Regions from separate parts of the Desulfovibrio intestinivivus genome, predicted to be linked through region 1. Evidence: predicted binding sites of a transcription regulator. Region 1 holds the regulator's gene; each other region holds the start of a gene.

Evidence for each region. Region 1 encodes sigma-54, which starts transcription at its own class of promoters, with help from an activator protein. Its sites were predicted from a motif close to CTGGCACGGNNNNTGCTT; they were not measured.
Region 2: a site for sigma-54 is predicted at 1,811-1,828, ahead of ACUZ9P_RS00135 (DVU0150 family protein). Genes of this name have one in related genera too.
Region 3: a site for sigma-54 is predicted at 2,698-2,715, ahead of ACUZ9P_RS11035 (ammonium transporter). Genes of this name have one in related genera too.

What each region holds. Positions count from the first base shown of each region.
Region 1 is NZ_JBRBQT010000001.1:2,900,737-2,904,924, reverse strand. It holds gene ACUZ9P_RS12415 (hypothetical protein) at 5-238, shown strand; gene rpoN (RNA polymerase factor sigma-54) at 286-1,710, shown strand; gene hpf (ribosome hibernation-promoting factor, HPF/YfiA family) at 1,747-2,286, shown strand; gene rapZ (RNase adapter RapZ) at 2,471-3,421, shown strand; gene ACUZ9P_RS12395 (PTS sugar transporter subunit IIA) at 3,455-3,898, shown strand; gene ACUZ9P_RS12390 (PTS sugar transporter subunit IIB) at 3,900-4,188, shown strand, end outside.
Region 2 is NZ_JBRBQT010000001.1:25,218-29,405, reverse strand. It holds gene ACUZ9P_RS00140 (sigma 54-interacting transcriptional regulator) at 1-1,684, opposite strand, end outside; gene ACUZ9P_RS00135 (DVU0150 family protein) at 1,937-2,242, shown strand; gene ACUZ9P_RS00130 (sulfite exporter TauE/SafE family protein) at 2,260-3,324, shown strand; gene ACUZ9P_RS00125 (DUF4881 domain-containing protein) at 3,338-3,934, shown strand; gene ACUZ9P_RS00120 (hypothetical protein) at 4,028-4,188, shown strand, end outside.
Region 3 is NZ_JBRBQT010000001.1:2,563,534-2,567,721, forward strand. It holds gene ACUZ9P_RS11025 (glutamine synthetase III family protein) at 1-910, opposite strand, end outside; gene ACUZ9P_RS11030 (P-II family nitrogen regulator) at 959-1,297, opposite strand; gene ACUZ9P_RS11035 (ammonium transporter) at 1,327-2,535, opposite strand; gene ACUZ9P_RS11040 (sigma-54 interaction domain-containing protein) at 3,078-4,188, opposite strand, start outside.

The DNA of each region.
Region 1 (4,188 bases):
GTTAATGCAGCGAGGCTTGTTGGTTTTCACCAAGCTTGGGTATCGCAAAATCGCGCAAAAAGGGGAGGGCATTGCCTTCCTCTTTTTTTGTGCGCAGATTATTTCAACGGCGCAAAAACTGCGCCAAATCAGGTTTTTTGCGCTGGCAGCCCCTGCCGCAGGCTGGGGATGCCGTGAACCTGATCTTGCAACTGTTAGCTATTGCATAATTTTTGCAGATGTGGCACAGTACTTGTAAACAGATAATTCTATAGTCCTATGGCTAGTTAAGGCAAAAGAGCACACATGGCACTGGAACTACGGCAGCAACTCAAGCTGTCACAGCAACTGGTAATGACCCCGCAATTGCAGCAGGCAATCAAGCTGTTGCAACTCTCACGCGTGGAACTTCTGGAAACTGTGCAGCAGGAACTGCTTGAAAACCCCTTTCTCGAAGAATCTTCACTTACTGACGATGCCTCCCAGGAGCAGCACGAGGAAAGCCGCGAAGCGCCCAAGGAGGAAGTATACGACAGGGAACTGGCCAAGGACGCCGACTGGGAAGATTACCTCGGTGAGTTTGCCAGCACCCCCCGCCTTTCGCAGTCGCGCGAATATGAACTTGCCGAAGAAATTTCGCCTCTTGAAGCCCGCTATGCGGCCAAGCCCACCCTTGAGGGACATCTGTTCTGGCAGTTGCGCCTTTCTTCGCTGACAGAAGAGCAGAAGGCCATTGGCGAGGTCATTATCGGCAATCTCTCCTCAGCCGGGTATCTGCAAGCCACCATTGAAGAAGTGGCCGAAATGGCTGAGGTTGCGCCCGAGGCCGTGCTGCCCGTGCTTGAAAGGGTGCAGCTTTTTGACCCCATCGGCGTTGCCGCGCGTGATGCGCGCGAATGCCTGATGGTGCAGATCAAGAACCTTAATTACGCCCGCGATCCCATCCTTGTGGAGCTGGTGGAATCCCACCTTGAAGACCTTGAGGCCAAGCGCTACAAGCCCCTGCTGCGAAAGTTCAAGCTCGATATGGAAGAGCTCAAGGAATATCTGGATATCATCCAGAGCCTTGACCCATTGCCCGGCGCAAGTTTTGGCGGCGGTGAGCCAACTTATGTAAGCCCCGATGTATTTGTGTACAAGATGGGCAGCGAATTTGTGATTTTGCTCAACGATGACGGCCTGCCCCAGTTGCAGCTTTCGGCCATGAGCCAGATGAACATAGGCGGCTCGGAGAAGGAAAAGGACTACTGTTCCGAAAAGATCCGCTCCGCCTCATGGCTTATCAAGAGCCTGTATCAGCGCCAGCGCACGCTTTACAAGGTTATGGAAAGCATTGTGCGCCATCAGCAGCCGTTTTTTGAAGACGGCGTGACCAAGCTCGCGCCGCTCATTCTCAAAGACATTGCAGACGACATCAGCATGCACGAATCAACGGTGAGCCGCATTACCACCAACAAGTATGTGGCAACGCCCCACGGCATCTTTGAATTGAAGTTTTTCTTTAACAGCGGCCTTGAACTCGATGACGGAAGTCAGGTAGGCTCAGAAAGCGTCAAGGCTCTGATCAAGAAATTCATCTCTGAGGAAGATACCCGATCCCCCCTCAGCGATGAGCGTATCGGCGAAATGCTCAAGGAGCGTCTCAAGGTCAATATTGCGCGGCGCACGGTGGCAAAATACCGCACGGCGCTTGATATTCCATCTTCGTCAAGGCGCAAGGAGCATTTCTGATTCCCCGTCGAGTGGCTCAATACTTAGGAGGAACTTATGAACATCTCATTTGCTTTCAAGAATTTTGAAGCCTCCGAACATCTGAAGAAGTATGCCCGTCGCCGCATGGAAAAGCTGGGACGGTTTTTTGGCAAGGCCTCTGGCCTTGACGTTGCCGTTGTGCTGACAGTCGACAAGTTCCGTCATCGCTGCGAAGTGACCGTTACGGGCGAGGGCCTGCATATCAACGCCACGGAGCAGACTTCGGACATGTACGCCGCCATTGACCTTGTGACAGACAAGGTTGAATCGCAGATCAAGCGCCAGGTGGCCCGCGTAAAGGCCCAGCGGCGGCACGCCCGCAATACGGATGTGGACGTGTTTACTTACAACCTCGATGCCGAAGCCGACGTGCAGCAGCCCGTTGACGGCACCGACCGCCTCGCCACCAAGCCCCTGCATCTGGATGAAGCGCTCATGCAGCTTGATTCCATCGGCAGCGAGTTTCTGGTGTTCTTTAATGCAGAAAACAACCGCATCAATGTGGTATACCGCACCAAGGTGAACGGCTATGCCCTCATTGACCCCGTGTTGTAAATGTTCATAATGGGGGGCGGGCTGGCAACGGCTCGCCCCCGTTCAGGCGCACCCCCCTGCCGGTTGCCGCGCAATGGCCTTCACACGGGCTTGAGCGCGGCGCGGATTTGGCAACGTCCGTCAGAAGCCTGTGGCGCATAACCCCGGCTGCAAACGGCGATCTGACCCCGAAGAGGCGAATGTCATGAAGGATTCCGCGCAGATACCCCCCACAGATTCCACCCCTGACGCAAAGCCTGATGCGGACGCGCCCGTTCCCGGCGTGGACGTGCAGGTGTGCATTGTCACGGGCCTTTCCGGCGCGGGCAAAAGCACGGCGCTCAAGGTTTTTGAAGACATGGGCCACTTTGTGGTCGATGGGCTGCCCGTGAGCCTTGTCATGGAAATGGTGGACATGATGTCCCGCCCCTCCATGAGCCACTTCAAGGGCATTGCCTTGGGCATGGATCTGCGCCAGAGCAATTTTGTGGAAGACATCAACGACTGCCTGAGCATGCTCGCGGGCAAAAACATCCGCCCCATGCTGCTTTTTCTTGAGGCCAACAATCAGGAACTCATTCGCCGCTATGCCTCGACCCGCCGCCCGCATCCGCTGGAGCGCGAGGGCATGGGCCTTGAAGCGGCGCTGCTGGCAGAGCGCAGCAGCCTGCGCCCTCTGCGTGAAATGGCTGATCTGGTCATCGACACCTCGCGTTTTTCCATCCACGACCTGCGGCGCGCCATCCAGAAGCGCTGGAGCGGCAACAAAGGCAAGCTGCGGGCCATCAGGGTCAACGTGATTTCTTTCGGCTTCAAATATGGTGTGCCGCGCGAGGCTGATCTGGTTTTTGACCTGCGTTTTTTGGCAAACCCCTATTTTGTGGACGAGCTGCGGCCCATGAGCGGCAAGGACAAACCCGTTGCCGACTATGTGTTCAACTCTCCCCATGCCCGAGAATACCGCGACAAGCTGGTTGACCTGCTGTTTTTTATGCTGCCGCTCATGGAGGCCGAAGGCCGCTATCGCATAACAGTGGCCGTGGGCTGTACCGGCGGCCGCCACCGCTCGGTGGCAATGGCCGAAGAAATTTTACAGGCGCTGCGGCAGGCTGATTATCCGGCTTTTCTGGAGCATCGGCACCTTGAACTTGGCTAAAAAAGCTGGCACGTTCTGTTGCGTGAGGTTGTCATGACGGACGAAAACAAGAAGACTCAGGTTGGAATCATTCTGGTTTCGCATGCCGACTATGGTTCGGCCATGCTGCGCACCGCCGAATTCATACTCGGGCAGCAGAGCGATTGCAGCTCCATCAGTGTTGACGTGGCGCACGAGGTTTCCGAAACCGTTCGCCGTCTTACGGACGCAACCCAGCGGCTCGACAAGGGCGCGGGCGTCATTATTCTTACGGATATGTTTGGCGGCACGCCCACCAATCTTGCGCTTTCGCTGCTGGCAACCCACAAGGTCGAGGTTGTTACTGGCGTGAACCTGCCCATGCTGCTCAAGGTCTTTACCTCGCGCGACAAGGAGCTTGAAGAAGTTGCCCGCATCGCTGGCGAGGCAGGGGCAAAAGGTATTGTGGTTGCGGGCAGCATGCTGCGCAACAAAGCCCGTGACAAAGCCGATAGCTAGTATGTGGTTTCGCGTGGACAATCGCCTGGTTCACGGCCAGGTCATCGAAGCCTGGTTACCCTACACAGGGGCGCGGCATCTGGTGGTAGCCAACGACGAACTTGCGGACGACATAATGCGGCAGCAGATAATTGAACTGGCAGTGCCGCAGCGCGTGATGACCCACTTCATCAGCGTAAAGGAACTGGCGGCCACGCTCAATTCATGCGGAGATGACTGTTTTGTGCTGTTTGCCAATTGTCAGGATGCGCGGCGCGCCTGTGACGCGGGCATCCTCATGCTGGTGCTGA
Region 2 (4,188 bases), 2.9 Mb from region 1:
TACGTGGCGCGCGCGCCTCGGTGAATGCGCCTTTCACATGCCCGAAAAGGGTGTCCATGAGCAGATTTTCATCCAGCGCGCCGCAATTGATGGTAATGAACGGCCCCGAAGCCCGTGCGCTGAGCCTGTGGATGGCCTCGGAAACCAGCTCCTTGCCTGTGCCGGTTTCGCCCACAACCAGCACATCGGCCATCACCTGCGAAGCCTTGCGGACATTGTCGCACAGGGCAAGCATGGTGGGGGATGTGCCAATAAGGCTGTTGACGGGCAGGTCTTCGGGATGCGGCAGATCTTCCACTGGCTCGCGCTGTTGCTGGGCATCATCCTCCGCGGCGCGCAGGCGGCGGGCCTCCGCAGCAAAGCGCAAGCGTTCAAGCAGGGTGTTTATGCCAGTCTTGAGCCGTTCCAGCTCTCGCGGCATTTGGGGCATATCTATATTCTTGTCGTTTCCTTCGGCGTTGCAGCGTTCAAGTTCCGCAGTCACGGCATTGAGTGATCTGCCCGTCTGCCGCGCAAGCCACCAAAGGCTCAACCCCAAAAGCAGCATGCCGCCAAGAAAGGCCCCCACATAGATGCCCATGAGCTGCACGCCCGTGCGCGTGGTGGTAAAACTGGTGTCCAATACCGCCAGACCGCCCAGTACAATTGTTGCCTGCGAAACCGGGCTGAAGGTCACCGGCACGTAACTTACCCTCTCCACCCGCATCTGGCTGCTGCTCCACAGGGAGCTGTTTTCAGAAAGGGGGAGCTGGCCTGACTTGCCCTCCTGCACATCGGATACCATGTTCCAGTAATTGATGTGTTCAGGGCTGGGCCGGAATGCGGTGTTAAATCCCGGCCTGCCAAAATCGCCGGTAAAGCCAGCGCGCACGGCATCTGTGCCTAGGCTGCGCTGGGCCAGGCCAGCATCCGGCGCTTCAGACTGAAAGAGCATCCAGCCATCGCGATCAAAAAAAAGTGTGCGCACGCGCCCCTCATCGCCTGATGCGGCAATGGGTGCATTGGGGCCGGAGTAGGTGGACAGGATATCCCGCAGCTCCCGCAGATCCAGAGAAAGCATCAGGTAGCCGGCAAATGTGCCTTCCGCATCATGAACCGGGGTGGAAAAACGCAGCACGTGCAGGGTGATGTTCTGGTTGCTGCCCTTAACCGGCACCATGGAGTAGGTCACTTCCACGGGTTGGGCAACGCTGACGTGCCCGGTGCGGTGTTCAGAAGCAATGGAGTGGAAGGGGCCGGTGGGGCTGGCAAGGGCCTGCCGCATGGGAACATTGATGATATCCCCGCCTGTGTTGACAAGCAGATAGCGGTTGTCTGGGGCCAGACCCTCAAAGGCCAGCTCCCTGTAGCGCAAGCCGCCAGCCTTGGCGCGGAATTTGAGCCGGTTGGCCATGTCTTTTTGATCCATGGAGCCAGCAGCGAGAATAAGAAGCTGATTGCGCGTTTCTTCAAGCGCCTGTTCCAGAGCAAGGCTCATTGCCTGTGACTGAAGCTGTGCATTGCGCGCAATTGCGCGATCAAGAATGGCCTCGATGCTACTGCCCGTAGCAGTAAAAATAATCAGCAGTACAAGCGCCAGCAGGGGCAAGCCCAGCATCAGCATGCGGCTTGCAAGGCTGCGATTCATAAAGAACGCCGTGAACTCCAGCGAACTGCCCTGGGGAAGTGTTCTGTGTAAGCGCATGGTGCTCCCCTGTTTTGTGCAAAAAAGCGCAATCTTTGAGCTGAGTATAAAAAACATTGCTCTTCGTGACAAGATTTTTCGCGCAAAAATAGAAAAAAAGGCGCAATTACAGGCAATAATTATGCAATGGCACAGCCTTTGCTAATACTTTCACATTCGAGGCAACGAGGCGGTGCCTGCCCCCGACGGGAGACACCGCAAAATGGGTAAGTGGTTGAAGTGGAGATGTCACATTTTGATGTGGAGGAAGTTATGAAAAGGATGCAGAGGCTCTGGACATGGCTTACAGGTTGCGCGCTGCTGGTTGCGGCATTGCCCGGCGCGGCCCTGGCTGCTGGCGGCGGCAAGGTTGCCAACGTTGTGGTGGTCGCCGATACGCGCAAGCTTGACGGCATACTGTACTGGTGGGCTGAAATGTATAATGAAAGCCATTTCTTTTTTGCCATTCTGACTATGGCCATCATCCCGGTTACTGGCTGCATTCTCGGGTGGCTGGCAGATATCGTCATGACGCATATCGGCATTGACCTCAAGCACCGCGAATTGTCCGAAAAGTAGTCGGAAGGAGGCAAGTTATGGAATGGTTGTATATTTTGATGCCCATTTCCGGCGTGTTCATTTTCTGGCCGGGCCTTGTCATTCTTGGTTTGGGCGTTGGCATTATCGGCGGCTTCTTCGGCATGGGCGGCGCCTGGATGGTTACCCCCGGTCTTAACATTCTTGGTTTCCCCATGGCCTTTGCCATTGGTACCGACGTGGCGCAGATGGCGGGTAAATCGCTTATCTCCACCATGCGGCACGGCAAGTTCGGCAACGTTGACTACGGCTTGGGCCTGACCATGCTGGTTGGTACCATCGTGGGCGTGGAAGTTGGCGCGCAGATGGTCATGTGGCTGGAACGCCTGGGTTCCGTCGACAAGGTTGTGCGCTGGTTGTACGTTGTCCTGCTTGTGCTGCTGGCATGGCTTGTATTTCATGATATCGCCGCCCGCCGCAGGAAGGAACGTGAAGCAAGAGCCCAGAACAGGGAACTTGACCAGACGGCCACTGGCGTTGACTGGGCCTCCCGCCTGCACGCCATCAAGATTCCGCCTGTCTTCCACTTCAAGCAGGCCAACATCACCTGCTCCGCATGGCTGCCCATCTTCGTCAGCTTCTTCACCGGCTGGCTGGCTGGTATCCTCGGCATCGGCGGCGGTCTTATCCGCATGCCCGCCCTGGTGTATCTTGTCGGCTGCCCCACCCATCTGGCGGTGGGTACGGACCTCTTTGAAGTCGCCATCTCCGGTCTCTACGGCACGGCTTCGTACGCATACAAGGGCCGCGTGGAATTGCTTGCCGCTCTCATCATGCTGTGCGGCGCGGCCATCGGCGCGCAGATCGGCGTTGTTGCCACCAAGTATGTAAAGGGCTACGGCATCCGCCTCGTGTTTGGCCTGGCTGTTATCGGCTGCCTCATCTCGGTTGTGTGCAAGCTGGTTGAAGCTGAATTCCCGGCGTGGAGCTGGCTGCTTGGCCCGACCGCTACGATCGACGTGCTCGGCTTCGTGTCGGCTATCTCCCTTTACATAACCGTCAAGATGGTACAGGGCGCCAAGGCGGAAATTGCCGCCAAGAAGAACCAGCCCGCGGCCAACTAGAAGGAGACCCGCCATGAAGATTCGTAACCTGATGCTTATGCTGGCGATGGCCTTCTCTGTTGCACTGCTCACCGGCTGCAACTTCGACGGAGGCGTGGAACAGGGACGCTGCGTGGCCTTTGATGCCACAGCCAAAACCCTCACCATCGTGGTGGACGTGACGCACGATCAGTTTAACCCGCACTACAGCGGCGGCACGCATACCTTCAAGCTGCCTGTGGAATCCAAAGACATGGGCCCGAGCCCCAGCGTGGGCGGCCGCCTGATGATCGACCTGGTCAAGAACACCGTGCTTATCTATGACCAGAAGACCAACAGTGTACGCGAACTGGCCGTGCAGTTCACCGATGTGGAAAAGAACGTCGGCTCCGACCATCCCAAGGTCAAGGGCAAGACCTTCCCCATTATCGACAAGGACCAGCAGACCGTCACCGTGTACTCTGGACGTCAAAAGTCTTTGATCACCTTCAAGATTCCTGCTGAAGCCCAGGATTACCCGGCCTATGTATGGACCGCTGGTGATGAAATGCGCATTGCCTACCGCAATGCCGACAAGGCCCAGGCCATGCGCATCATGAACGTGACCAAGACCAACATCTTCAAGAAGTAAACCCCCAGGGTGCCTACCCCCACCCTGCGCGCCGGAGCGGTTCGCCCCGCTCCGGCGCCCCTCGGGTGGACAAACACACTCAGGAGAGCATCAATGAACAGTTACCGTCAGACCCTTTATTCCAGCATAATCCGGGTTGCGGCCAACGCAGTCATGGTTGGCGCGATCTTTGTGGGCATGTATCAGTCGGCCCACAGTTCTGGGGCCTCGGAACTGGTGTTCTGCGCATGGTTTTTTGGCATCACGGTGCCTAC
Region 3 (4,188 bases), 340 kb from region 1:
GGGCGATTTCAAACTGACCGGGGGCCACTTCGTTGTGGCGGGTCTTGGCCGGAATGCCCAGCGAACGCAGCTCGTTTTCCAGATCCTGCATGAAGCTCATCACGCGGGGAGGAATGGAGCCGAAGTAGTGGTCTTCCATTTCCTGACCCTTGGGCGAAGTCGCACCAATCAGGGTGCGGCCAGCAAGCAGAAGGTCAGGTCGCAGGGCGGCCAGATTTTTGTCCACCAGGAAGTATTCCTGCTCGGGGCCAACGTTGGCGCGCACATAGCTGGCCGTGGTGTTGCCGAAGAGCTTGAGAATACGCATGGCCTGACGCGACAGGGCCGATATGGAGCGAATGAGCGGGATCTTGCGGTCAAGAGCTTCGCCCGAGTATGAGTAAAAGTACGTCGGAATGTGCAGGGTGGCCCCGTAAGGAGCGGGGATGATGAACACCGGCACGGAGGGATCCCACGCGGTATAGCCGCGGGCTTCAAACGTGGAGCGGATGCCGCCGGAAGGGAAGGAGGAGGCGTCCGGCTCACCGCTGATCAGCATCTTGCCAGAGAATTCGCTGATAACCTGACCATCAATGGTGGGCGACAGAAAGGCGTCATGCTTTTCGGCAGTGAGGCCGGTCATGGGATGGAACCAGTGCGTGTAGTGCGTGGCGCCGTTTTCGATGGCCCAGTCCTTCATGGCATTGGCGACAACATCAGCGATTTCGGGATTCAGGCGTTCACCATCGCGGATGGTCTTGGCCAGCTTCTTGAACACATCCTTGGGAAGGCGCTTGCGCATGGTGGCTAGACCAAACACGTAGCGGCCAAAGATGTCTTCCGCGCTGCGGCCTATTTCATCAGCGCTGGTGGGGATGACCGGTGCAGTGTTCACTGCTTTGAACAAAGCTTTTTTGCGGGGGGAACTCATACCCTCGTCTCCTTTCTCAAGTTGTTGCTAGTATCAGGCACAGCCCGATTAAAGGGCCTCATCGCCGCGCTCACCAGTGCGGATGCGGATGGCATCCATCACATCACTGATGAAAATCTTTCCGTCGCCAACCTGTCCTGTGCGGGAGATGGACACCACAGCATTCAGAACAGTTTCCAGCATGTCGTCGTGCAGCACGACCTCGACCTTGATCTTGGGCAGGCAGTCCACCTGCATGGTGGTGCCGCGATACACTTCAGTGTGCCCACGCTGGCGACCAAAGCCCTTGATTTCAACGTAGTTCAAGCCGTGGATGCCCATGTCGGTAAGCGCGTCCTTAACCTTGTCAAACATGCTGGGCCGGATGATGATTTCAAGCTTTTTCATAGGTCGTTCCTTTGCTGTTTCCCGTTGGACTACAGGGAGTAGCCGCGTTCGTTGTGCTCGCTCAAATCGAGACCGGTGAATTCCTCTTCAGGCGTAACTCGCAGGCCGACAACCGCGTCAACCACATAGAGGATTATCCGGGAAACTATGTAGCAATAACCCCAGGTAGCCACAATGGACACGATCTGGATCCAGGCCTGTTCAGGATTACCGTAGAACAGACCGTCTGAGTTGTTAATGGCCGCGCAGGCGAACAGGCCGGTGGCAAGCGCACCCCAGGTGCCGCCAACGCCATGAATGCCGACCACGTCAAGGGCGTCGTCGTAACCGAACTTATTCTTCAGGAGCACGCCGCCGTAGCAGATGATGCCGCCAACAAAACCGATCAGCATGGCGGGCAGCACTTCCACAAAGCCCGCGCCGGGGGTGATGGCCACAAGGCCCGCCAGTGCGCCGGAGATAGCGCCAAGGCTTGTGGGCTTGCCGGTACGAATCCATTCAACGAGCATCCAGCCAAGAATACCGCAGGCAGAAGCCATGTGGGTGGTTACAAGGGCCTGACCAGCAAGGGGACCGGAAGCCAGGGCGCTGCCAGCATTGAAGCCGAACCAGCCGAACCAGAGCAGGCCGCCGCCAAGCAGGGTAAGGGGCAGGTTGTTAGGCGTTGCATGCGAGCTGCCAGTGGAAAGCCGCGGTCCAAGGGCCTGGGCACAGGCAAGAGCCGCCGCGCCGGAAGACATGTGCACAACTGCGCCGCCAGCAAAGTCCAGAGCGCCCATCTTGCTCATCCAGCCGCCGCCCCAGACCCAGTGGGCCATGGGCGAGTAGACGAAGAGCAACCACAAGCCGGAGAAAACAAGCATGGCAGAGAAGCGGATGCGCTCAGCGTAGGCACCGGAAATAAGGGCCACGGTAAGAGCAGCAAACATGCACTGATACCCCATGAAAACCGTGTGGGGCAGCTGGGTGGCGGCAGGAGCCGACTCGCCGCCCACACCTTTGAGGAAGAGGTAGGAAAGATCGCCGATTATGCCGCCCACATCTTCGCCAAAGGCCAGAGTGTAACCCACAACGGCCCATAATACAGAGATGAGAGCCAGCGCGCCGTAGCTGTGCATGTGGGTAGAAAGGATATTGCGGGAGCGAACCAGGCCACCGTAGAAGAGGGCCAGCGCCGGGGTCATCAGCATGACCATGGAGGCGCAGATCAGAATAAATGCAGTATCCGAGGCGTTCATACGGGCATCCTTCAGCGTAGTTCGGACCGGCGAGGGAGGCAGGGTACCGCACAGTGCGGCAGGCTGGTTTCCGTCGTTCCGTTCCGCGTTTAATAGAACCTCATCCTCGTGGGCTGGCGCCATGCCCACACTGCGACACGATGCCGCAGCAATACCCTGCTTACGCATGAAGTGTGCCAAATGTGTTTCACTGTGGGGGAAAAAGATGTAACAAGCTGATTTTATGTATATTTTTATTTTTAAGGGCAGACAGGAAGAATTGCAGGGGGTTGGCGTCTGTGGAATATTTCTACGTTGATGTAGAAAAAAAGAGGCCCCCCGGAGCGCTGTTTCTTGGCGCATGGGGAGCTTCTTTAATAGTTGTGTTATTTAAGTATTTTATATGAAAAAATCAAAAAATTTCAAAAATGTAGAAATTATTGGTACATCTTTGTAATGAGCGAAGAATTATTAAATAACATACTAGAATTTATTATAAAAAATTCGTATTTGGAGCAAATTCTGGCCTTTTTTCAAAATACCGTTTTGTAGAAACTGTATATCTACTCGGTTTCGTCCTTACGGTACACGGGGCGAAAAGCCTTGTAGGTTATGCCGTACTTTTTCATGCGCAGAGCCATGATCCTTTCCGTCAATCCAAGGCTTGCTGCGGCCTTGCCCATCTGGCCCTGGCTGAACTCAAGCGCTTCGGTGATTGATGCGCGTTCCAGTTCGTCCAGCTGTTCCTGCAAACTGCCGGAAAGCCCCTGCCGGATCAGCCCGGGCGTGAGGCCGGAACTGGCGGCGGCGCGGCTGCCGTGCAGGGCAGGGGGCAAGTGCTGGGGCAGAACAAGGCCTTCGCGGCCCAGCAGCAGCACGGCGCGCTCCATGACGTTTTCAAGTTCGCGGATATTGCCCGGCCAGGTATAGCGTTGCAGCATATCCATAACAGAAAGGGAGAGGCGCACATTATTGCGCCCGTTGGCCAGTGCGTATTTTTTGATAAAGTGGTTTGCCAGCGGCAGAATGTCCTCTGGCCGGAAACTCAGGGGCGGCAGGAAAATGGGGAAGACGTTGAGGCGGTAGAACAGATCGCGGCGGAAGGTTTCTTCCTCAACCATTTTTTCCAGATCGCGGTTGGTGGCGGTGATAAAGCGCACATCAACATAATGCGTTTCCATGCCGCCAAGGCGCTCAAAGGCCCTTTCCTGCAGCACGCGCAGCAATTTTGCCTGGGTCATGAGCGAAAGCTCGCCCACTTCGTCCAAAAACAGCGTGCCGCCGTTGGCAAGCTCAAAGCGCCCCTTGCGTGTGGCGTTTGCGCCGGTAAAGGCTCCGCGTTCATGGCCGAACAGTTCGCTTTCAATGAGGTTTTCTGGCAGTGCGGCGCAGTTGAGCGAAATAAAGGGCTTGTTGGCGCGTGTGCTGCCCGAATGGATGGAGCGCGCAGCAAGTTCTTTGCCCGTGCCGGATTCGCCCTGTAGAAAAACTGTGGTGCCGGACGGGGCAACCTGAGCAATCTGCGCGTAGACCTTTTGCATCACTTCTGAATTGCCCACAAAGCCGCGCGGCCTCAGGGGCGAGGAAGCTTCTTCATCCATGCGCCCCTGCGATTCGAGGGCGGCATGCCCAAGCAGGGTTGATATAATGGTGAGCAGGCGCATTTCGTCTTCA